2 regions of the Listeria sp. MAN/IMW/UF464 genome follow, and region 2 is predicted to be linked to the other one. Evidence: predicted binding sites of a transcription regulator. Region 2 holds the regulator's gene; the other holds the start of a gene.

Evidence for each region. The regulator LexA, encoded in region 2, represses DNA repair genes until DNA is damaged. The targets are predictions, from matches to a motif close to CGAACATATGTTCG.
Region 1: dinB (DNA polymerase IV) is a predicted target of LexA. The motif match lies at 9,373-9,386, and genes of this name have one in related genera.

The regions. Positions count from the first base shown of each region.
Region 1 covers NZ_JBZWZP010000002.1:335,673-347,770, forward strand. The annotation lists gene ilvB (biosynthetic-type acetolactate synthase large subunit) at 1-1,713, opposite strand, end outside; gene ilvD (dihydroxy-acid dehydratase) at 1,732-3,426, opposite strand; gene AC4PG0_RS08895 (GNAT family N-acetyltransferase) at 4,116-4,643, shown strand; gene AC4PG0_RS08900 (DUF6884 domain-containing protein) at 4,616-5,101, shown strand; gene AC4PG0_RS08905 (hypothetical protein) at 5,084-5,221, opposite strand; gene AC4PG0_RS08910 (YueI family protein) at 5,255-5,686, opposite strand; gene zwf (glucose-6-phosphate dehydrogenase) at 5,805-7,280, opposite strand; gene rnz (ribonuclease Z) at 7,581-8,501, shown strand; gene AC4PG0_RS08925 (SDR family NAD(P)-dependent oxidoreductase) at 8,506-9,297, shown strand; gene dinB (DNA polymerase IV) at 9,406-10,476, shown strand; gene AC4PG0_RS08935 (toxic anion resistance protein) at 10,514-11,713, opposite strand; gene AC4PG0_RS08940 (5-bromo-4-chloroindolyl phosphate hydrolysis family protein) at 11,691-12,098, opposite strand, start outside.
Region 2 covers NZ_JBZWZP010000001.1:397,885-409,982, forward strand. The annotation lists gene pyrH (UMP kinase) at 1-360, opposite strand, end outside; gene AC4PG0_RS01995 (hypothetical protein) at 672-1,073, shown strand; gene AC4PG0_RS02000 (SNF2-related protein) at 1,024-2,229, shown strand; gene AC4PG0_RS02005 (phosphoadenosine phosphosulfate reductase) at 2,219-3,523, shown strand; gene AC4PG0_RS02010 (IbrB-like domain-containing protein) at 3,533-4,039, shown strand; gene AC4PG0_RS02015 (class I SAM-dependent methyltransferase) at 4,062-4,793, shown strand; gene AC4PG0_RS02020 (YneF family protein) at 4,843-5,082, opposite strand; gene tkt (transketolase) at 5,305-7,299, opposite strand; gene AC4PG0_RS02030 (DUF896 domain-containing protein) at 7,446-7,673, opposite strand; gene yneA (cell division suppressor protein YneA) at 7,766-8,095, opposite strand; gene lexA (transcriptional repressor LexA) at 8,253-8,867, shown strand; gene AC4PG0_RS02045 (GNAT family N-acetyltransferase) at 8,897-9,418, shown strand; gene AC4PG0_RS02050 (arsenic transporter) at 9,452-10,747, opposite strand; gene glnA (type I glutamate--ammonia ligase) at 10,890-12,098, opposite strand, start outside.

The sequences.
Region 1 (12,098 bases), on a different contig from region 2:
TCCTTCCATTTGGTGATTTGGTTTACCGCTTGGAACCATTGGAAGTACTAGTTCATCTTTTGCAACATGAACGTCAATGACAATTGGGCCAGGGTGCGCGAACGCTTTTCTTAAATCTTTTTCAAGCGTTTCAGGATTTGTCAAACGAACGCCTTTAACCCCATATGCTTCAGACAATTTCACAAAATCAGGTTGACTCGTGAAAATCGAATGGGAATATCTTTCACCGTGGAATTTTTCTTGCCACTGACGAACCATTCCTAGAGACCCGTTATTGATAATGACTGTTTTTACATTAATCTGATAATCGTTTAAAATTGCTAGTTCTTGGTTTGTCATTTGGAAACCACCATCACCAACAACCGCGACTACTGTTTTGTCGGGGAAAGCAAGTTGTGCGCCGACCGCTGCTGGAAATCCAAAGCCCATCGTGCCAAGACCACCGCTTGTAATAATTTGGTGATCAAATTGGAACGGATAGAACTGAGCTGTCCACATTTGATGCTGTCCAACATCGGTAGAAACAAGCGCCTCACCTTGCGTAATTTCACCAATAAGTTCAATTACACGCTGTGGTTTAATTTCCGCTTTTTTCGTCCTATCAAAATTAAAAGGATGACGGTTTTTACGAGTCATATTTAATTTGTACCAATGTGATGTATCTGGGTGAACCGGTAGTTCCATTTGTAACAGTTGTGTGAGTGTTTCATTAATGTCGGCAACAATTGGAATTTGGGTTTCGATAATTTTGCCGATTTCAGCGGGATCAATGTCGATATGAGCAATGGTTGCTTTCGTAGCAAAATCTTTTGGCGCGCTAGCAAGGCGATCATCAAATCTTGAACCAAAATTAATGAGTAAATCGCAGTCAGTTAACGCCATATTTGCTGCGTAAGAACCGTGCATTCCTCCCATACCAAGAAATAAATCATGGTTTTGCGGAAAACTGCCAAGACCGAGCAGTGTATTAACAACAGGAATTTGATAACGTTCAGCAAATTCGAGTAATTCAGCCGTAGCTCTAGCATGGTTTACACCAGCTCCTGCAAGAATAAGAGGCTTACTACGAGCGGAAAGAGCTTGCATTAATTTTTCGAGTTGTAGTGGATTAGGTGAATAAGTCGGTTGATAACCCGGCAAGTCAATCGTATCAGGACGAACCGTGTCCGTTTGAGTAATACCCATATCTTTTGGAATATCAACAACAACAGGACCTTTGCGACCAGTATTTGCGATATGAAAAGCTTCGTTGACAATTTTTGGTAAGTCACGAACATCACGAACTTGGTAGTTGTATTTAGTAATTGGGATGGTGAGTCCAATCATATCTGCTTCTTGAAAAGCGTCTTTTCCGATACCAGGCGTATGAACTTGGCCTGTAAAAATAACTAAAGGAATAGAATCACTCATCGCATCTGCAATACCAGTTAATACATTTGTTGCACCAGGTCCACTCGTTACAACAACGACACCAGGTTTCCCAGTTACGCGGGCATAACCTTCAGCAGCATGAATCGCTCCTTGTTCATGCCTCGTTAGAATATGCGGAATATCACAGTCATAAAAGGCATCATAAAGAGGTAAAACAGCGCCACCTGGATACCCAAAAATCATTTCGACTTGTTGTTTTTTCAAGGAGTCAATTAAAAGTTCAGCTCCACTTTTATTTAGCTTTTTTGTCGCTTTTTCATTTGTCTTCGTCGTATCAATCACGCTTATCACCTCATTTTTTTAGTCGATTAAATCTTCTGGAATTTGCAAAATACCACCAGTGTGAGCACTTGTTACGAGGGCAGTATATCTTGCAAGATAACCAGTTTTTACTTTGGCTTTAAATTTCGGTAATTCTTTTCTTCTTTCTTCTAAAACTTCATCTGGAACATCTACATTTAACGTCCGATTTGGTAAATCAATTGTGATAATATCTCCGTCGTGAACAAGTGCGATTGGACCGCCAGCAGCAGCTTCAGGAGAAATGTGACCTACTGCAATCCCGCGTGTTGCTCCGGAGAAACGGCCATCTGTAATGAGTGCGACGTCTTTACCTAAACCTCGGCCAACAATACTAGATGTTGGAGCTAGCATTTCTGGCATTCCTGGTCCGCCTTTTGGACCTTCATAGCGAATAACTACTACATGACCTTCGCGAACCGTATGATTATCAATGGCTTCAACCGCCTCATCATGAGAGCTAAAGCAAATAGCTTCTCCTTTGAAAACTTGTACAGAAGGATCTACACCACCAACTTTGATAGTTGCTCCTTTTGGTGCGATATTTCCAAACAGCATCGAAAGTCCACCAACTGGGCTATAAGGATTTTCTTTTGGATGGATAACGTCTGTATTATTAATTTTTGCATCAGCAACATTTTCTCTAATTGTCTTTCCAGTAACCGTTATGCGGTCTGGATGAATAGCGCCGCCAAGATCAACAAGTTCTTTAATAATGGCAGAAACGCCGCCAGCTTCATGAACATCATGCATCGAGTAAGAAGAAGAAGGGGCGATTTTGGAAAGGTAAGGGACGCGTTTAGCGATGTCATTGATACGTTCTAAATCGTAATCTTCAATCCCAGCTTCATTTGCAAGGGCGAGTGTATGTAAAACAGTATTTGTAGAGCCACCCATTGCCATGTCTAGAGCAAATGCATCATCTATCGCATCTTTAGTAATAATGTCACGAGGACGAATATCTTTTTTCACTAAATCCATTAAATGGAATGCTGACTCTCTAATAAGTTCTCGGCGTGCATCCGAAACAGCAAGCGTTGTACCATTTCCCGGAACAGCCATACCGAGGATTTCCATTAAACAGTTCATTGAGTTTGCAGTGAACATTCCTGCGCACGAGCCGCAAGTCGGGCACGCGTTTGCTTCCATATCAAGGAAATCTTCTTGTGACATACTGCCTTCTTTAAAAGCACCAACCGCTTCAAAAACGGAAGAAAGAGTAAGGGCTTTTCCGTGAGCAGATAATCCAGCTTTCATAGGACCACCAGAACAGAAGATAGCAGGTACATTTGTACGAACAGAAGCAAGTAGCATCCCGGGTGTGATTTTGTCACAGTTTGGAATGTAGAAAACACCATCGAACCAGTGTGCATTTATGACAGTTTCAGCCGCATCAGCAATAACCTCACGAGAAGGGAGGGAGTAACGCATACCGATATGCCCCATAGCAATGCCGTCATCTACACCAATCGTATTAAATTCAAATGGGATACCGCCAGCTTCTCTAATAGCTTCTTTAGCCACATCCGCAAGTTCTCGCAAATGAACATGACCTGGCACAATATCAATGTAAGAGTTACAAATAGCGATAAATGGTTTATCCATATCACCTGGACTTTTGATTTGACCTGTGGCATGCAGCAAACTTCTTGCTGGAGCCTGTTCAACACCTTTTTTAATTTTGTCACTACGCATATGACTTTACCCCATTTCTAATTAAGAATTATTTGCCGACGCTGAATTTTTAGAATTTGCAAAATAGCGTGGCATTAATATATATGAATAAGTAGTTGCTTGCTTGATAGTTACTTTTCTATGCTTAAACCTTGAAATCTAGCTAAAGAAAAAGCACCCCAATGATGAAAACAATGGGATGCTTTGCCAGAATCCCATTTAACGTAAACAGGACTCAAACTACTGTAAATTTCTACAGTGCTCAAAGTCCTTTTAGAGTAATAAAATTGTAATGACTGATTTGGTCGTTTTCATAAGTCATTATCCCCTTCGTTAAATGGTTTTAGATTTCCGATTAGTCGCACATTTTTGAAAAAAATTAATATCAAGAAATGTTATGTTATTATTTAATATATATGGTTGCCATGCGATTGTCAATTGTTATTTTGAAAGTTTTCCGTCAGTTTGCACAATTCAAGCAACTTACTCTTTTATACTAAATTAGTACCTGGTCTTATATTTGACTTATAACTTAAATGGAAGCGCATTCAAAAATGAAAGGTCAAGTATATAGTCAGAATAGTTTTATTTTTATAGTTTTACTCGAATTAATTAATATTTTGGATAAAAAATCACACATTAGTTGCGTTTTTATAGCAAATTCTGCTAAATTGAAAGTAATAAATTAGTAGGAAAGTCAGGTTTTTGCTGTGGATAATTTGGAAACAGATCGATTAATTTTAATAAATTACACATTAGAAATGATTCAAGCAACGATAAATGGGACAGAAGCTTTAGAAAAAACAAGCGGCTACCACGTGTCGCCTGACTGGCCCGGAATTGATTTCTTTTTTTATTTGCCATATGTATTAGAAAATGTAAAAAAAGACGATAAAATGATTAAATGGACACGTTTAGTCGTTTTAAAAACAGAAAATAAAATTATCGGTGAAATTGGCGGACAAGGAAACCCAGATAAAACAGGAGAAATCGAAATTGGCTATAGTATTGTTCCAGATTATCAAAATAAAGGATATATGTCAGAAGCGCTCATTAGTATGATTGATTGGCTAGAAAACCAACCCGTCATTAACCGCATATTTGCTAGATGTTATGAGCAAAACGAAGCTTCTATCCAAGTACTAAAGCATAATCATTTTGTACATATTAAAGAAAAAGATACTGAAGAGAAACAAGGAAGAGTGATGATGTGGGAATATCCAATAAAACAAACCTGATTATTATCGCCTCAGGAAAACCAAAAATTTGGGATAAGCTTCCGGATATTGGTCCAGTTAAGGCAAGTGAAGTGTATACCGGAACGTTTCATCGTTTAAGTAAAGCTTATGCGGAACAGTTTGCGGATAATTATTTGATTTTATCCCCAAAATACGGATTTTTAAGACCAGATGATATTGTTGCAAAAACCTATGATGTCCGTTTTACGATGAAAGGGGTAGGGGAAGACACAATTCAGCTTGATGAACTGAAAGAACAGTGGGAGCAACTACAAATAAACCCTTCTGAACCAATCCCGATGTTAGGCGGCAAAAAATTCAGAGGGTTACTAATGAGTATTACTGACGGTAAACAGCCATTCAGTTTTCCACTTGAAGGTGCGACTGGAATTGGTATTATGCAACAAGAGTTAAAGCAAGCTGTCGCGACGAATGTTCCACTAAATTGTGCTAAGTAGAAGAAGGGCGGCAGTTATTAGTAAAAACATAACTCCCATATTGACGTTTTTCCGAATGAAGAAATATATGGTTTGTAGCGCCATCAAAATAGCGAGTGATACAGTAATAAGGTGTAGCATAGATCGACCTCCTATATGTTTACACGGAAGAACTTAATTAAACAGTTTACGAACCTTCTCTAGTAACGAGGTAGGTTCTTCTTCGGCGTTTTCCTGTTCTTCCTTATACAAATGAATATCTTCTTTATTGACCGCTTTTTGACAGGCAAGGACGAGATAAATATCTGTTTCACCTTCTAAACGACTGACGATAGAAAATTCATGTTTACATTTTTCCGCTAGCTTAATGTAAGGGCGCAGAGAATTATAGTGCAGTAATCCATTTAACAAAAGCTTCGAGTCACTGTTTTCTAGTATTGCTTTTTCTAGTTCTGGAAGATACTCTTGGGTTAAAACTTCTTCTTTTGTGAGCGCGACTAATACGCGTTCGCGGTATGTTCCTAAATATTTTTTCTTCTCAGCGGGATTAATTTCTTTTGCCCCATACATGCCTTTTTCTAGGTAGTCATCAATATTTTCAGCCATTATATGAGCTCCTTTAACTAGTTAGTTTTCCTCTCTATTCTAACATGCATAGGGGTTTTTGCAAGTAAACAAAGAAAACCAGAAACAGGCTAAAATAGCCATATTTCTGGTTTTTTGATTAATCGATTGGGAACCACTGGAATCCGTCACGTTGGATAAGGTCGTCTGCTTCTTTTGGACCCATCGAACCGGATTTGTAGTTAGGGAAGTGGTCTTTAGTATTTGTCCAAACATCTGCCACATGGTCGATAAAGTTCCATGATAGCGATACTTCATCCCAGTGAGAGAAGTAAGTTGCATCACCGCGTAGGCAGTCTAAAATTAATTTTTCATAAGCTTCAGGTGTATTCATACCATCTGGAGAAGAATGAATGTAATTTAAGTTAACTGGCATTGTAACCATTCCTTGACCAGGTTCTTTTACATTCAAATGAAGTGTAATACCTTCGTCCGGTTGGATATGAATAACAAGTACGTTACCACCAAGCGATTGTTGTTGCCCGAATAAATTCAGTGGCACATCTTTGAACTGAATAGCAATTTGGGTTGTTTTCTTCGCAAGACGTTTACCAGTACGGATATAAAATGGAACACCAGCCCAGCGGAAGTTATCGATTTCAAGTTTAGCTGCAACGAATGTTTCCGTATTGGAATGAGGATCCACATTATCTTCTTGACGATAGCCTTTAAGTTCTTTGCCACCTACTTCACCAGGCCCGTATTGACCACGAATAAAGTTTTGGTGAACTTCTTTACCTTCAAAAACGCGTAACGAACGAAGCGCGCGAACTTTTTCATGACGAATCTCGCGTGTCGTTAAGTTAATTGGCGGCTCCATCGCAAGTAAAGAAACGATTTGGAGAATATGGTTTTGAACCATGTCTCGTAATGCGCCACTTTCGTCATAATAACGTCCTCGGTCTTCAACGCCGAGCACTTCTGTCAAAGTAACTTGAATGTTATCAATGTAACGATTATTCCAAAGCGATTCAATGATAGAATTGGCAAAACGAATAACCGAGATATTTTGGATCATTTCTTTTCCTAAATAATGGTCAATACGATAAATTTCATCTTCCTTGAAAGCTTGACGAAGCGAATTATTTAATTCTTCCGCACTAGCTAAATCATGACCAAATGGTTTTTCGATAATTAAACGATGGAAACCGTCTGTGTCTACAAAACCTTCAGATTTAATGCGGCTAGCAATCGTTCCAAAGAAGTTCGGTGCCATTGCAAGATAGAAAAGGCGATTACCACCTAATTCATATTTAGCGTCTAATTCATCAGACAAATCTTTTAAAGTTACATAAGATTCTTTATTTGTTACATCATGGGATTGATAGTAGAAATGAGAAGCAAATGCATCCGCGTCTTTTTCGGAACCGTCAATGTCTTTGATAGACTCTTTTACTTTATCACGGAAGAAATCGTTACTCCATTCACGACGAGCCGTTCCAATTACAGCAAAATTGTCGCCAAGAGATCCCTTACTGTACAAATGATATAGCGAAGGGTAAAGTTTGCGATTTGCCAAATCTCCCGTACCGCCAAAAATAGTAATCAGTGCTTTTTGTTCTAACTCATCTGTCATACGTCATTTACCCTCTTTCTTATTCTCTTAATGGCAAAAAATTAACTGCTAAGAAAAAGATTTCTTAGTTTGAAAAGAACCCCACAAAAAAAGGCCTTATTAAATGAGCTATTAATTTTCCTCATTAGTCCATACTATTTTATCCATAAAGAAGCATTTGTGCAACTGTTTGGTTCGAATATTTTTTTAATTTGACAGTTATTTCTGAATTATAAGGGTTTTTAGCATGAAAATGTTTATTTCCTGTTCGATTAAGAATGTGATAAAATAAGACACGAACTGGGAAGGGAATGGAACAAAATGGAACTTGTTTTTTTAGGAACTGGAGCAGGCGTACCGTCGCGAGGCCGTAATGTCACATCCATCGCACTTTCAATGTTAAATGAACGAAATGCAATTTGGCTTTTTGATTGCGGGGAAGCAACCCAACATCAAGTTTTGCGAAGCCATATCAAACTTAGCAAGCTAGAAAAAATATTTATTACTCACATGCACGGAGACCATATTTTTGGACTGCCAGGCTTATTAAGTAGCCGTTCTTTTCAAGGTGGAGATTCCGATTTGACTATTTATGGCCCAGCTGGAATAGCCGAATATGTCGAAACTTCCTTAAGACTCAGTGGAACAAGGCTTACATATAAAATCAATTTTGAAGAAATAGAGCCAGGTGTGATTTTTGAAGATGAGATGTTTCTAGTTACAGCTGACGATCTTGACCACGGCGTACGCAGTTTTGGTTACCGCATTGTTGAAAAAGATAAACAGGGCGCACTTAATGCTGAAAAACTAAAGGCGGACGGCGTCGAAGCGGGACCAGTTTTTCAAAAGCTAAAAAACGGCGAAATCGTAACATTAGCTGATGGACGCGTAATCGATGGTAAAAATTATATCGGTGAGCCACAAAAAGGGAAGATTATTAGTATTTTTGGTGATACAAAAGAAACTGTTAGCGAACTAGAATTAGCAATGAACGCCGATATTTTGGTTCATGAAGCAACATTTGAAGGTGATAAAGCAAAAATGGCAGGAGAATATATGCATTCGACAACGCTTCAAGCGGCAAACCTTGCTAAAGCTGCCAATGTCAAAAAATTAATTTTAACCCATATCAGCTCAAGATATGATCGAGATGCAAGTAAAGAACTATTAATAGAAGCAAAAACTGTTTTTGAAAATACTGAAATAGCTTATGACTTAGCTGTTTTTCAAGTAGGAGAGTGACAAAATGAACCCTTTTTTGAAGAATAAAACGGTATTAATTACCGGGGCTTCTAACGGTCTTGGCGCTGAAATTGCAAGACAAGTTGCTGCGTCCGGTGGCAATGTTATTATAACAGCCAGAAGTACGGAAAAATTACTAGATTTACAAAAAGATATACATGATAATTTTTCAGTAGAAGCGACTTATTTTACTTTAGATATGACGGATTTCGAGCAAGTGAAACAAGTCAGCGCAGAGATAAATGCTTCGTATCAAATCGACGTATTAGTCAACTGTGCAGGTTTTGGTTTATTTGAAAACGCGGTAGATATTCCATTTGAGACAATTGAAAAAATGTTTGATACGAATGTACTGGGCTTAATTCAACTCACACAACTGATTTTACCGCAAATGCAAGCACGCAAAGCAGGACATATTATTAATATTGCTTCCCAAGCTGCTAAAATAGCTACACCAAAATCAACTGTTTACTCAGCAACGAAATATGCGGTTTTAGGTTTTTCTAATGCACTTCGTTTAGAACTAATGCCAGACAAAATCCATGTTACAACGATCAATCCTGGCCCAATTGCTACAAACTTTTTCGATGTAGCGGATAAATCAGGGAACTATTTAGAAACAGTTGGCAAATTAGTGTTACAGCCAGAAAAGGTTGCGCGTAAAACAGTGCAAATTATGGGAACTAAGCGCCGCGAAATCAATTTACCTTTTGTAATGAATATTGCGACACGACTTTATCAAGTAATGCCACAAGTTATCGAATTCTTCGGTAAAGGGGCATTTTTAAAGAAATAAATCAGAAGAAAATACCTTATGAAAATAGGGTATTTTTTTCTTGTAATTAATGAGTTTAACCTTTATAATTGAATAAGAACGCTTGTTCGTTTTAAGGGAGATGCAGTTATGGATACGAGTAGAAAAATTATTCATATTGATATGGACGCTTTTTATGCATCTGTAGAACAACGCGACCATCCTGAGTTCCGAGGAAAGCCACTTATTATTGGTGGGGATCCTAATAAACGTGGAGTTGTTGCGACTTGTTCTTATGAAGCGCGCAAATTCGGTGTGCATTCAGCTATGCCCGCCAGACAAGCCGCTAAACTTTGCCCGAACGGTATTTTTATTCACGGCAATATGGCTCATTATGTAGAGGTTTCTAATCAAATCCGCGAAATCTTTTCCAGATATACGGATATTATCGAACCACTCTCTTTAGATGAAGCTTATTTGGATGTAACTGAAAATAAAAAAGGAATGAAATCCGCCACAATGGTTGCACGTGAAATCCAGCAGACGATTTACCGCGAGCTTGGTCTAACTGCTTCTGCCGGCGTATCATTTAATAAATTTATCGCAAAAATCGCTTCTGATTTTAAGAAACCTGCTGGGATTACCGTGGTTGCACCTGAAGAAGCAGAAGCCTTTTTAGAACAAATTCCTGTAACCAAATTTTATGGGGTAGGGAAAGTGACAGCGGAAAAATTACATCGCCTTGGAATAGAAACTGGAGCAGATTTGAAGAAGTGGAGCGAATGGGACCTTATTCGTGAATTGCATAAGCATGGCTATCAGTTGTATCGACATGTTCGAGGTCGTTCGAATAACATTGTGAATCCGCATCGTGATCGCAAATCAGTAGGCAAAGAAACGACTTTTGAATTTAACGTCTTAGATAGTCGAATTCTCGAACAAAGCCTCATGCAATTTGCCAAAAAAGTAGAAGAACGGCTTATCAAATTACAAAAACATGGCAAAACGGTAGTACTAAAACTACGCTACAGTGACTTTACAACCATTACTAAGCGCCTTACTTTAAACGAATATACCAATGATGCAAACCAAATTTATCAAGCGGCAGCCCTTCTTTTAAGAGAAAGCTATACTGGTCAGGATAGTATTCGTTTGATTGGACTTACCGTAACCAATTTAAAACCTGTTTACTTTGAAAATTTACGTTTAGAAGGACTTTAAAAAAAGGCTAGCACGATTTAGGTGCTAGCCTTTTTGATTATTTCATTTCCAGTAAACGTTCTTTCAGTTCTTGCTCCATTGTAACTAGCTCTTTCTCAGCTACGGCACGTTTAGCACGGCCTTCTTGTTGGATTTTAAGTGTTTCTTGCAAGGTTTCAATTAAGCTGGACTGTGTTTCTTTAAGTGTTTCGATGTCCACGATACCTCTTTCATTTTCACGCGCTGTTTCGATCGCGTTTGTTTTTAGCATATCGGCATTTCGTTTTAGAAGTTCGTTCGTTGTTTCAGAAACTTGGCGTTGAGCGGCTACGGCTTGTTGTTGACGAAGCAACGTAAGCGCGATGGCTACTTGGTTTTTCCAAAGCGGAATGGCAGTCATAATGGAAGACTGAATTTTTTCAGCGAGTGCTTGGTTTGTATTTTGGATTAAACGTATTTGCGGCGCTTGTTGGATAGTGATTTGACGACTTAAGCGTAAATCATATACACGCTTATCAAGTCGATCCGCAAATTGTGTTAAATCATTTACTTCTTGATAATCCATTTGATCGCCAGTTTGTTCTGCTTTTTTGCGAAGTTCTGGGAGCATTTTTGTATTAATTTCTTCTAATTTTAATTCTCCAGCAGCAATGTAAATGTTAAGTGCTTGGAAGTAATCTTTATTTTTATCATAAAGCTGTTCTAGGAAAGAGTTATCTTCCATTAAACGCTTTTTGGAATGTTCCAGTTTCAACGCGATGCGGTCAATTTGGGTACCAATTTTTTGATATTTAGAAGTAATTTCATTGATGGATTGTTTAACTCGGTGGAACATTTTTGTGAAGACGTTTTTGTTGCGAGCAGCTAGTTCATCTGGATCCGCTTCTTGCAAGCGGAACATTAAATCACTAATAATATCGCCAATTGGTCCAACATCTTGCTTTTGCACATGAGCTAACATCGAGTGAGAAAAGTCATGCAATTTAGCTTGGGCAGGTGCTCCGTAACCAAGAATCGCTGCTTGATTTCCAGGTTCGATTTGTTTGGATAACTCTAACGCTTGTTTTTTATTTGTTTCTGTAAGCATATCAACTAGGCGGGGAGCCGCATCTGTTTCGTTATTTACGATACTTGCAGCTGATTCGCCGTCTGATCCGAATGGGTTAGCTAGAAGATCATCTAATGTTTGGTTAAACTCTTTCTCCACTACTAAATCTTTTAATTCATTTGTTTCTTCACTTGGCTTGTTCTCGGTCATCTTTTGTACCCCTTTCGAATTTCTTTTTCTGTTTGGAAATGGAGTTTTTCGCTACTTCTAATTCAAAATCGAGATTGTTTACATCTTGATTCAAAAGTGTAAATAAATCCTTTTCAATAACACGACTTAAATCATTTAAAAGCGTGCGTGTATCAGAAAGAGTTTGATAAATTTTCTTGTCTTTTACAGGTTGTTTTTCTAAGAAAGCATATTTTTCGGTGAGCTCTACTAAAGAGTCAAGATGAGAGAAAAAGAAATCTTCTGCTTCATAAAAACGTTTAGGTTCTTCTTTTACAATGCCGTAAATTCTTTTAGTAAGTAAAAGTGTTTTGTTGCGCTCTTGGAAAGAATATAGCGCTTTGTTTTGTGTCATAATTTTTTGAAG
Region 2 (12,098 bases):
AATTGCTTTACGACGAATGTACGGTTCAGCAATTTGACGCATATCAATTGATGTTTGTACACGTGTTGCAACTCCAATATTTTCAAGAGAATCTTGTAAAGACAAGGAATTCATAATAGTCGCAAGCATACCCATTTGGTCTGCTGCTGCACGGTCCATTCCCATTTCACTACCAAGTTTACCGCGCCAGATATTTCCGCCGCCAACTACGATAGCTACCTCTACTCCTAATTCTACTACTTCTTTGATTTGAGCAGAAATTAAATTGACCACGCTCGGGTTAATTCCAAAGCCATCATTTCCCGCAAGTGCTTCACCGCTTAATTTTAATACAACTCGTTTATAATCTGGGGTATCCATAATAGCCTCCAATTTCATATTCTATTCATAGACAGAAAACTTTTCCATCCACCATTATCTATTCTACTAAAAAGCTAGCTATTACAAAAGTGTTTTCTATCAAAAAGTGAAAAAACATTTTAAAATTCACAAAATCTCCAAATTTTATTAGCTAAATTACTTACTTTGTCATTTGTTAGACACCCAAAACAGTATTTTTTCACAATTAAAATGGTTTTGTAAAGTATCATAGCTGTATTTATGTTAAAATAAACACATAAATAGCTAAAAAATGAACGAAAATGACAAAACACACGGGAGTTTTAGATTTAATGGTAAAATGGAACAAAATTTATACATATAGCGAAAGAATTGAAGAATGGGAAAAACAAACAATTATAGAAATACCCTCTTATAGTGAATATGCGGGTTATTTTTTCTTATTGCCGCGAAAAATGGTATTTTCTGTTTCTCCGGATTATAGTTATTTTTATTTTCCAGATACATGGATTTTTACATTAAAAAAGCATACCGAAAAAAAGAGTATAGATGCAGCAACAATGATGCTCCTTTTTAAGCAGGAAAACGAAGAAATAATGCAACATTTTCAAACAAAAAAAATAAACGATAGTATCGTCAAAGTTCGTACACATATACCTAAAAAAATTGAAAAAGATGTGATAATTGCAAATGACCTTATTAGACAACCAAATACAAGCAATACAGAAACTTAAACAATATAATGTTGGCGCTTTATTTATGAAACCCGGTGCAGGCAAAACACGTGTAGCTTGCGAATTAATTAAGGAAGTAAGTCCTGATTATGTCTTGTGGATCACACCATTCCAGACGAAAGAAAATCTCGCTAATGAGATTAAGAAATGGGGCTATGAATTTCCACAAGATATTATTGGCATTGAATCCCTTTCCAACTCAGATCACTTATATCTAAAATGCCGGGATAAACTAAAGAAATCGTCTAACAGCTATATTATTATGGATGAAAGTTTAAAAATAAAAAATAAACACGCGCTCCGAACGCAACGAGCCATTAAACTTTCTCGATTAGCAAACTATCGACTAATCATGAATGGAACTCCATTAAGCAGAAATATTTTAGACTTATGGTCGCAACTAGAATTTCTCTCTCCTAAAATATTGAACTTAAGTTTTTCCCAGTTCAAAAAAACATTTTGCGAATATGTAACCATTACCCAAGTATCGAAAAACAAACAACAGTCAATGGACATTATTAAGAAATATCATAATTTAGAGTATTTATACCAATTAATCGCTCCTTTTACATTCTCTTCTTCGCTTGAATTAAAAGTTAATTGGCATTATATTCGTCACGATTTCACTATAGACGACGAACTTTTGCAAAAATATTATGAAATAAAAGATGATTACCTTCAAAAAGCAGCTGCTTACACAATTAATATTAATTTTCTAGAGATGTCCCAAGTGATGCAACATTGTTATTGCCTCTCTTCAGAAAAATTCACTATTGTCGAATCTTTAATTGCAGGAAAAGAAGCTACAACCATCATTTTTTGTAAATATAAGCGATCAGAAGAAGCATTAATTAAAGCGTTTCCTAATGTAAAAATTACCACTTTTGCTAAATCGTCTTACGGGCTTAATTTGCAATATTATAATCAAATTATTTATTTTGATAAAACATTTGATTATTCTCAGCGCGATCAATCAGAACGTCGGATTTACCGCACCGGCCAAACACAAGACTGTTACTATCATGATTTAAGCGGAAATGTTGGTCTAGATAACCTAATTGATTCAAACATTTCTAAAAAAACGAGTTTATTGCATGAATTTAAAAAAGAACTCTCACAAAAAAATTCTTTTGAGGTGATTATGGATGCTTTCTAAAACAGTCTTTGATGCTTCCCAAGAAAGAATGGAAGTTATTTTTTCCGAATTCGATAACATCATTGTGTCATTTTCTGGCGGTAAAGATAGTGCTGTGATGCTTCATTTAATGATTGATTATATAAGAAAAAATAATATTCAAAAGAAAATTTATGTATATCATTTGGACTATGAAGGTCAATATTCAGCGACGAGTGATTTTGTAGCTGAAATGTTAACCAGTAACTTAGATATTATCGAGCCGCTTTGGTGTTGCCTTCCTATTGCAGCCCAATCCGCAGTTTCGATGTATACCGACCACTGGATACCTTGGGAAAAATCAAAACAAGATATTTGGGTAAGAGAAATGCCTGATTATCCATCTGTGATAAATGAAGACAACGCCCCTTTTGATTTTGATTTCCATACAATTTGGGACTACGAATTCAACAAGAAACTTATCCACTGGCTGCATACTAAAAATAAAGCTGAAAAAACCATTGCCTTAATCGGTATTCGACAACAAGAATCGCTCAACCGCTATAATGCGATCCATAAAAAAGAACGCATGTATAAAAATTATAATTGGACTACTGAAATTTCCAAAAACATATATAACGCCTACCCGATTCATGATTGGTTAGTAGAAGATATATGGACTGCAAATGCTAAATTCGATTGGCCTTACAATAAAATTTACGATTTGTTTTACCATGCCGGTTTAACTTTAAACGATATGCGCGTCGCTAGCCCTTTCAATGATTCCGCAACCGAAAGTCTTAAGTTATATCGCGTAATTGAACCTGCGCTTTGGTCTAAATTAGTTGGTCGCGTGAACGGAGCCAATTTCACAGCTATTTATGGTGGAACTTCAGCGATGGCATGGAAAGAAATTAACTTACCTCCAAACCACACATGGAAATCTTATTTGGAATTTTTACTTACAACCTTACCGAGTTATACAAGAGAACGTTATTTAAAAAAATTTAAAACAAGCATTAATTATTGGACCGAAAAAGGCGGCGCTTTAAAAGTAGAAACCGTAGAGGAATTAAAAAACTTAAATGTACAAGCTGACTTCCTTGGAAAACCTCAAAATAAACGTACATATTCCAATCCCATGGAAATTGTTCGCTTTAAAGAATATCCAGATGACTTGAAAATCAAAGAATTCGCCAGCGTTCCAACATATAAAAGAATGTGTATCGCTATTTTAAAAAATGATTACACCTGTAAATATATGGGTTTTGGTCAAACCAAGCTTGAATTAGAGAAAAGAAAACATGCACTAGAGAAATATAATAATATTTTATGAGGTGATATAATGAATTATAAAAGCCCAGTATACAACGTCACTCCCATTCACTACACCAAACTTCAAGCAAATAATTATAATCCAAATACTGTTCCAGCCACGGAACTAAAACTACTAGAAAAATCTATTTGGGAAGATGGATTTACACAACCAATCGTTTGCTATCCCTTGGAAAACTCTGATAAATATGAAATAATAGACGGGTTTCATCGATATACTATCATGCAGACTTCTAAACGGATCCGCGAAAGAGAAAAAGAATTATTACCAGTAGTTATTTTAGAAAAAGATACCGTAAACCGGATAGCTTCTACTATTCGTCATAATCGTGCTCGCGGTTTTCATAACGTAGAACTTATGTCTTCTATTGTTGGTGAATTAGCAGATAGCGGCATGTCAGACAGCTGGATTATGAAAAATATTGGAATGGATGCAAATGAAATCTTACGCTTAAAACAAGTGAGCGGCCTTACTCACCTCTTCTTAGATAAAGAATTCAGTAAAGCTTCTGATTAATTGAAGAAAAGAGGAATTAAAATTGAAAGAAAATAAATACGATGACAAAGAATTTTTTGAACAATATAGTCAAATGCCTCGTTCTAAAAACGGACTTGCAGCAGCTGGAGAGTGGCATGAATTTAAAAAACTTCTCCCAGACTTTAATGGAAAGACAGTACTTGATTTAGGCTGCGGATTCGGTTGGCACTGTATTTATGCAGCCGACCATGGTGCGAAGAAAGTAGTTGGAATAGATTTATCTGAGCGCATGTTAACTGAAGCAAAACAAAAGACCACTTCAAATGCAGTTAATTATAAACAAAAAGCGATAGAAGATATGGATAATGAGCCAGAGATGTATGATGTTATTAGGAGTTCACTCGCTATTCATTATGTCGCTTCCTTTCAAGACATTTGTAAAAAAGTCCATACTAATTTAAAAACCGGTGGCGAGTTTATTTTCTCTGTCGAACATCCAGTTTTTACCGCGGATGGCAGACAAGATTGGTATACTGACGAAACTGGTAATAAGTTACACTGGCCAGTTGATCGCTATTTTAACGAATCGATTCGAACAACCCATTTCCTTGGCGAAGATGTAAAAAAATACCATCGCACCCTTACAACTTACATCCAGACACTCCTTCAAAATAATTTTGAGCTTAAAAGTGTTATTGAACCAGAACCAGCTCCAGAACTTAAAAATTTACCAGAAATGCAAGATGAATATCGTCGTCCAATGATGTTAATTATTTCGGCAACTAAAAAGTAATCAAAAACCCTTCTAAGTTATAATAGAAGGGTTTTACTTTGTTAAAAGATTATTTCTTTGCTTTTTTTGGTTTTTCTTTTTCTTGCTGTTTGTTCATCGCGCTCATCATTTGATTGATTTTCTTTTGTGATGGTTTTTGACCCATTTGCGCCATCATCATTTGTAACATTTGTTCGTTAATTGGCGGATTGTTTTTTAAATAGCTCATCATATAACGTCTTGCAATAAAGAATCCTCCCGCAAGACCAGCTAGTAAACAAATAATGCCGACAAGAATGTAAATCCACATAGTCTCTTTTCTCCTCCTTGAAACAAAATCCTCTTTTATTGTACTTGATTTATATTAAACAGACAATACTTTTCAAGAAAACTTATCATCTAGATCAATTTATCAATAAAAGCTGCAAACAACCTCGTAATTATACCATTAAAGGCACCCCTGCGCAATCTATAAAAGCATAAAAAAAAGACCGCCCTAGATAAATATACTAGACGCGGTCTGTTTGTTTAATTAAAGTGATTTTACTGTATTAACAACGTTTTCTACAGTAAAGCCATAATTTTTAATAACTGTTTCACCTGGAGCAGAAGCACCAAATTTGTCAATTCCAATCACTTTACCATCTAAACCAACATAACGTTCCCAACCAAAGCTAGCACCCATCTCTACTGCTACACGTTTTCTAACAGCATTTGGTAAGACGCTTTCTTTGTATTCTGCTGATTGTTTTGCAAATAGATCAAATGATGGCACGCTCACAACGGATACATCTGTTCCTTGAGCTTGAAGTTCTTTTTGCGCTTCAACAGCTAAATTAACTTCAGAACCACTTGCAAGAATAATTGCTTCTGGAACCTCACCTTTAGCTGGAGAGATAACATAAGCACCTTTTTTAACGCCTTCTGCAGATAATTTCGCAGAATTTGGTAAAGTTGGTAATCCTTGACGAGTAAGAACAAGCACATGTGGAGTATCTGTCGAAGTAATCGCTAGTTTCCAAGCCTCTACTACTTCATTTCCATCAGCAGGACGGATAACAGAAAGTCCTGGCATAGCACGTAAGCTTGCAAGTTGCTCGATTGGCTCATGGGTTGGACCATCTTCCCCAACAGCAATACTATCATGTGTCATTACGTATGTTACAGGTAAATGTTGGATTGCAGATAAACGAATCGCAGCACGTACATAGTCAGAGAATACAAAGAATGTACCTCCGTATACTTGTAGTCCGCCGTGTAGTGCCATACCGTTTAACGCTGCACCCATTGCAAATTCACGAACACCAAACCAGATATTTCTTTCTGCTGGTGTTTTTTTAGTGAATTCACCATCTGTTTTAATTGTTGTATTGTTAGAACCAGCAAGGTCTGCTGAACCACCAAAAATAGTAGGTATTTTCGCAGCTAATGCATTGATAACTTCACCACTTGAAGCACGGCTAGCAAGTGCTTTAGAATCGTCATATACTGGAAGATCTGCATCCCAATCAGCTGGTAACTTGTTATTTAAGCTATCTTCTAATTGTTTAGCAAGCTCTGGGTATTTCGCTTTATAAGAAGCAAATAATTCGTTCCATGCTGCTTCTGCTTTTTCACCGCGTTCTCCAATAGTTTCTTTAAAGCGAGTTGTAACTTCTTCAGGAACAAAGAATTTTTCTTCGTAGTTCCAACCATAAGCTTTTTTCGCTTCTAAAATACCTTCGTCACCTAGAGGAGCACCATGAACTTTACTAGTACCTGCATTAGGAGCACCAAAACCAATAACTGTTTTAACTTCAATCATTGTAGGTTGTGATGTATTTTGTTTTGCTTTTTCAATAGCAGCTAGGATTTCTGCTGTATCATTGCCATCTTTAACTAATAAATGTTCCCAACCATAAGCTTCAAAGCGTTGTTTTACATTTTCAGAGAAAGATTTGTCTAAATCGCCATCAAGAGAAATATCATTGGAATCGTATAAAACAACAAGTCTTCCAAGTTGTTGGTGACCTGCGTAAGAAGCCGCTTCAGAAGCAACACCTTCCATTAAGTCTCCATCTCCACATAGCGCATAAGTATAGTGATCCACAACTGGGAAACCATCTTTGTTATATTTTGCTTCAAGATGTCTTTCTGCCATAGCCATACCAACAGCCATCGCAATACCTTGACCAAGTGGACCAGTAGTTGCATCTACTCCATCAGTATAACGATATTCTGGGTGACCTGGAGTTTTACTTTCCCATTGACGGAAGTTTTTAAGGTCTTCTATTTCTAATTTGAAACCACTTAAATGTAATAAACTATATAAAAGCATTGAGCCGTGTCCAGCAGAAAGTACAAAACGATCACGGTTAAACCAATGTGAATTTTTAGGGTTTGTATTTAATACGCGAGACCAAAGTGCATAAGCCATTGGAGCCGCTCCCATTGGTAATCCCGGATGACCAGAATTTGCTTTTTGAATTGCATCAATTGATAATGTACGAATTGTATTTACTGCTAAACTATCTGTGTTATCGAACAAATGAAACATCCTCTCTTCAATATAATTTTAACTACTTTTAATAATAAGCCTAAAAAGCAATTAACACAACTAATAATTGCTTTAAATTGCTTAATTGATTGGTATTTTTGTTCATTTGCGCAAAAATGTTCATTTGGTACTAATTTTTACTTCTTATTTTTTCTCATTTGTTTTATTTTATGCGGTGTTACATCATTTCCTTTAGGGTCAATAATCGTAGTATTTTCGATTGTTCCCTTCATATGAGTGCGAAACGACTTAATATATTCTTTCCTTAATTTTTCTTGTTCTACTTTTTCATCAGCAGTTAGAGTCCCTGCTTTTTTCTTTTTAGAAAGTTCATTGATTCTATCTATTTTAGCTTTTTCTAGCATCACACTTCATCCTTTTCTTCATTATATTAAAATAAGAAAGTAGCTAAATCGCTACTTTCTTTATTATATCATAAACGACACTAAAATCGTTTCTACTGGTTTGCTAATTGAATAGTACTATCGCTTCTTTGTAACTTTGTTTCGTGTACTGGTATAACTACAGAATCCCCAGCTTTCACATGTCCATCTGTAAGGTTATTTTCTTTTTCAACCCAAGATACAAAATCTGCTTTTGCCATATCGCTCTTCGCTGCATATTGGTCTGCAAGTGCCCAAATAGAATCCCCTTCATTTACATCTACCTCAGAATACTCACTGCCACTCCCAATAACAGTGCACATCAATATAATTCCTAGAACTAAACAAGTTATTACAAATATAATAGAAACATAAAATTTATCCCAAATTAATTTTAAAGTCATTAATAATCCCTCCAAAAAAGAATGTACGTTCGCTTTTCTATATTATAGAACAGCCGTTCGCATATGTCAATAAAAAAACGAACCTTTGTTTGCATATTGGATTTTCTTTTGCTATACTTGATTTATAAAATAACCATTAAATCAATGAGGTGAAACCATGAAAATATCTAAACGTCAACAAGATATATATGAATTTATAAAATCAGAAGTAAAAGAAAAGGGTTATCCACCTTCCGTACGTGAAATCGGTGAAGCTGTTGGTTTAGCATCTAGCTCCACAGTCCATGGCCATCTTGCTCGACTTGAAGGTAAAGGACTAATTAGACGTGACCCTACGAAACCTCGTGCTATTGAAATTTTGTCTTTAGAAGATGAAGCAGAGACGCCGAATGTAGTCAATATCCCAATCATCGGTAAAGTTACTGCCGGAATGCCTATTACAGCGATTGAGAATATAGAAGAGTATTTCCCACTCCCTGAATATATGGCTGCAGGAGAAACCAATGTCTTCATGCTTGAAATCGACGGAGAAAGTATGATAAATGCCGGGATTTTAGATGGAGATAAAGTAATTGTTCGACAACAAAGTTCAGCAATTAATGGTGAAATTGTCGTAGCGATGACCGACGAAAACGAGGCGACTTGTAAACGTTTCTATAAAGAAGCGAATCATTTTAGATTACAACCAGAAAATGATGCACTAGAACCAATTATCTTAAATAACGTTACTATTTTAGGCAAAGTTATTGGCCTTTATAGAGATATTCACTAAAAGCTATATTTTGTTAGGCGGTTTTTATATTGATTTATTTTGAAACAGATAGACTAATTGCAAGAGATTATGTAGCAAGTGATTATGTTCCCTTTAGCGAAATGAACGGTGACAAAGTCGTAATGAAGTACTTTCCATCTACACTTTCAAAAGAAGAAAGTAATGCTTTTTTAGAAAGAAATCAACAAGAATTAACGGCACTTGGCTACGGACTTTTTGCCATTGAAGAAAAATCTACCGGCGAATTTATTGGTTTTACCGGTTTTCATGAAGCAACTTTTGAAGCTGCGTTCACCCCTTGTATCGAAATTGGCTGGCGCTTAAAGAAAAGTGTATGGAACCAAGGTTATGCAACCGAAGCCGCACTAGGAGCTCTCGATTTCGCCAAACAGAAAACAACTATTGATGAAATTTACAGTTTCACCGCTATGTTAAATAAGCCATCAGAACAAGTAATGAAAAAAATCCATTTTACAAAAGTAGCTACATTTATGCATCCTGCTTTAGCGGACGGACATCCTTTAAAGCCACATATTCTTTATAAAGCATAGGAAAAACCCTGTACAATTTTGTACAGGGTTTTCTTAGCTCCAAATAAGGAGTGAAATATAAAGTCCGACGAGTGTAATAAACAATACTGGAATAGTAATCACAATACCTATTTTAAAATATGATCCCCAGCTTATTTTTATACCCTTTTGAGCTAATACATGTAACCATAGTAACGTTGCAAGCGAACCGATTGGCGTTATTTTAGGCCCTAAGTCAGATCCGATAACATTTGCATAGACTAACGCTTCTTTCATCACTCCTGTAAATGAAGTATGATCGATTGCAAGTGCATTAATCATTACAGTTGGTAAATTATTCATTACAGACGACAATATCGCGGCAATAAAGCCCATCCCAATCGTACCTACGAAAAGCCCATAATGAGCAATATATGAAATAGCCTCTGCTAATAATTTAGTAATGCCAGCGTTTTGCAAACCGTATACGACGACATACATCCCAACCGAGAAAAACACAATATTCCACGGCGCCCCTTTTAAAATCTTCCTTGTAGAAACAGCATGACTCTTTCCACCAACTAGCAAAAAGATAAACGCTACAAGTAAAGCGATAAATGACACTGGAATGTCCAAAAAGCTACTTAAGAAATATCCAATCACAAGAATGATAAGTATTCCCCATGAAATCCGAAACATTTTTTTATCTTTAAGCGCAGAAGCCGGCTCACGAATTCCACTAATTTCATAAGTTCTAGGTAACGCTTTTCTAAAATAAATATAAAGAACAATAATACTCGCAACCAACGAAAAAAGCGTCGGAATCAACATCATTAATGCGTACTTTGAAAAACTAATGCCGAAAAAGTCAGCCGAAACAATATTCACTAAATTACTTACAACAAGTGGTAAAGACGTCGTATCAGCAATAAATCCACTGGCAATGATAAAGGGAAACACCTTTTTCTCATCAAAATTAAGCGCACGCACCATCGCCAAAACAATTGGAGTTAAAATCAAAGCTGCCCCATCATTCGCAAAAAGAGCTGCCACTAGTGCTCCCAAAATAGAAATAAGTACAAACATGAGTAATCCGTTCCCTCTTGCTAACCTTGCCATATGTAACGCTGCCCATTCGAAAAAACCAATCTCATCTAATATAAGTGAAATAATAATAATTGCAATAAAAGCGAGTGTTGCATTCCAAACGATGCCTGTTACAGTTACAACATCTGTTAAAGTGACAACGCCAAGTAATAATGCGAGTAATGCTCCAATACAAGCGGACCATCCAATCGACAAGTTTCTAGGTTGCCAAATAACAAATATAAGCGTTAAGGCAAAAACTAAAACAGCTAAAGTAATCTGCATACCTGCCCCTTTCCCTAGCAAATATTAATCCCTTTTGCTAACACATTTATAAATATATGCCTCAATCACCAAAACATCAAACATTTGATTTTCAATTGCATAAAAAAAGCTCGCTCCCAAGTCGGAAACGAGCTTTTTAATATTAATAAATTTCAAGATATTGTTCACGTTCCCACGGATGAACCGCTGTACGGAACATATCACATTCAATTGTTTTCGCTTCAATGAAATGTTCGAAAATATGTTCACCTAAGCCATCACGGATGATGTCATCTTTTTCAAGCTCGATTAAAGCATGACCTAAGCTTTCTGGTAAATCATAAATTCCTGTTGCTTCACGTTCCTCTTCGTTCATGCCGTAAATGTTACGGTCAACTGGAGCTGGAGGAGTTAGCTCATCTTTAATGCCGGACAAACCAGCTTTTAGAAGTACAGCCATTGCTAAATATGGATTAGCGGATGGATCCACACTACGTAATTCAAGACGAGTACTTAATCCGCGAGAACTAGGAACACGTACTAGTGGGCTACGGTTTTTACCTGACCATGCAATGTAACATGGTGCTTCGTATCCAGGAACTAAACGCTTGAACGAATTAATTGTCGGGTTAGTAACAGCTGTAAATCCACGAGCGTGTTTTAACATACCCGCTAAGAAATGATAAGCTGTTTTGCTTAATTCAAGTTCGCCTTCTTTATCAAAGAACGCATTACCTTCTTCTGTAAATAAGGACATATTGAAATGCATTCCTGAACCATTTACACCAAATAGTGGTTTCGGCATAAATGTAGCATGTAAACCGTGTTTGCGAGCAATTGTTTTAACTACTAACTTAAATGTTTGGATGCTATCACACGCAGTAATTGCATCTTCATATTTAAAGTCAATTTCATGTTGACCTGGAGCTACTTCATGGTGAGAAGCTTCAATTTCAAAGCCCATTTCTTCTAATTCAAGTACAATGTCACGACGACAGTTTTCGCCTAAATCAGTTGGTGCTAAATCGAAGTAACCACCGCTATCATTTAATTCAAGTGTTGGGCGACGATTTTCATCTAGTTTGAATAGGAAGAATTCTGGTTCTGGTCCTAAGTTGAATTCAGTGAAACCTAGCTCTTCCATTTCTTTAAGTACACGTTTTAAGTTGGCACGTGGATCTCCTGCAAATGGTGTCATATCAGGATTATAAATGTCGCAAATCATTCTTGCTACTTTCCCTTTTTCAGCTGTCCAAGGGAATACTACCCATGTGTCTAAGTCCGGGAATAAATACATGTCGGACTCTTCAATTCTTACAAAACCTTCTATGGAGGAACCATCAAACATAATCTTGTTATCTAGTGCTTTCTT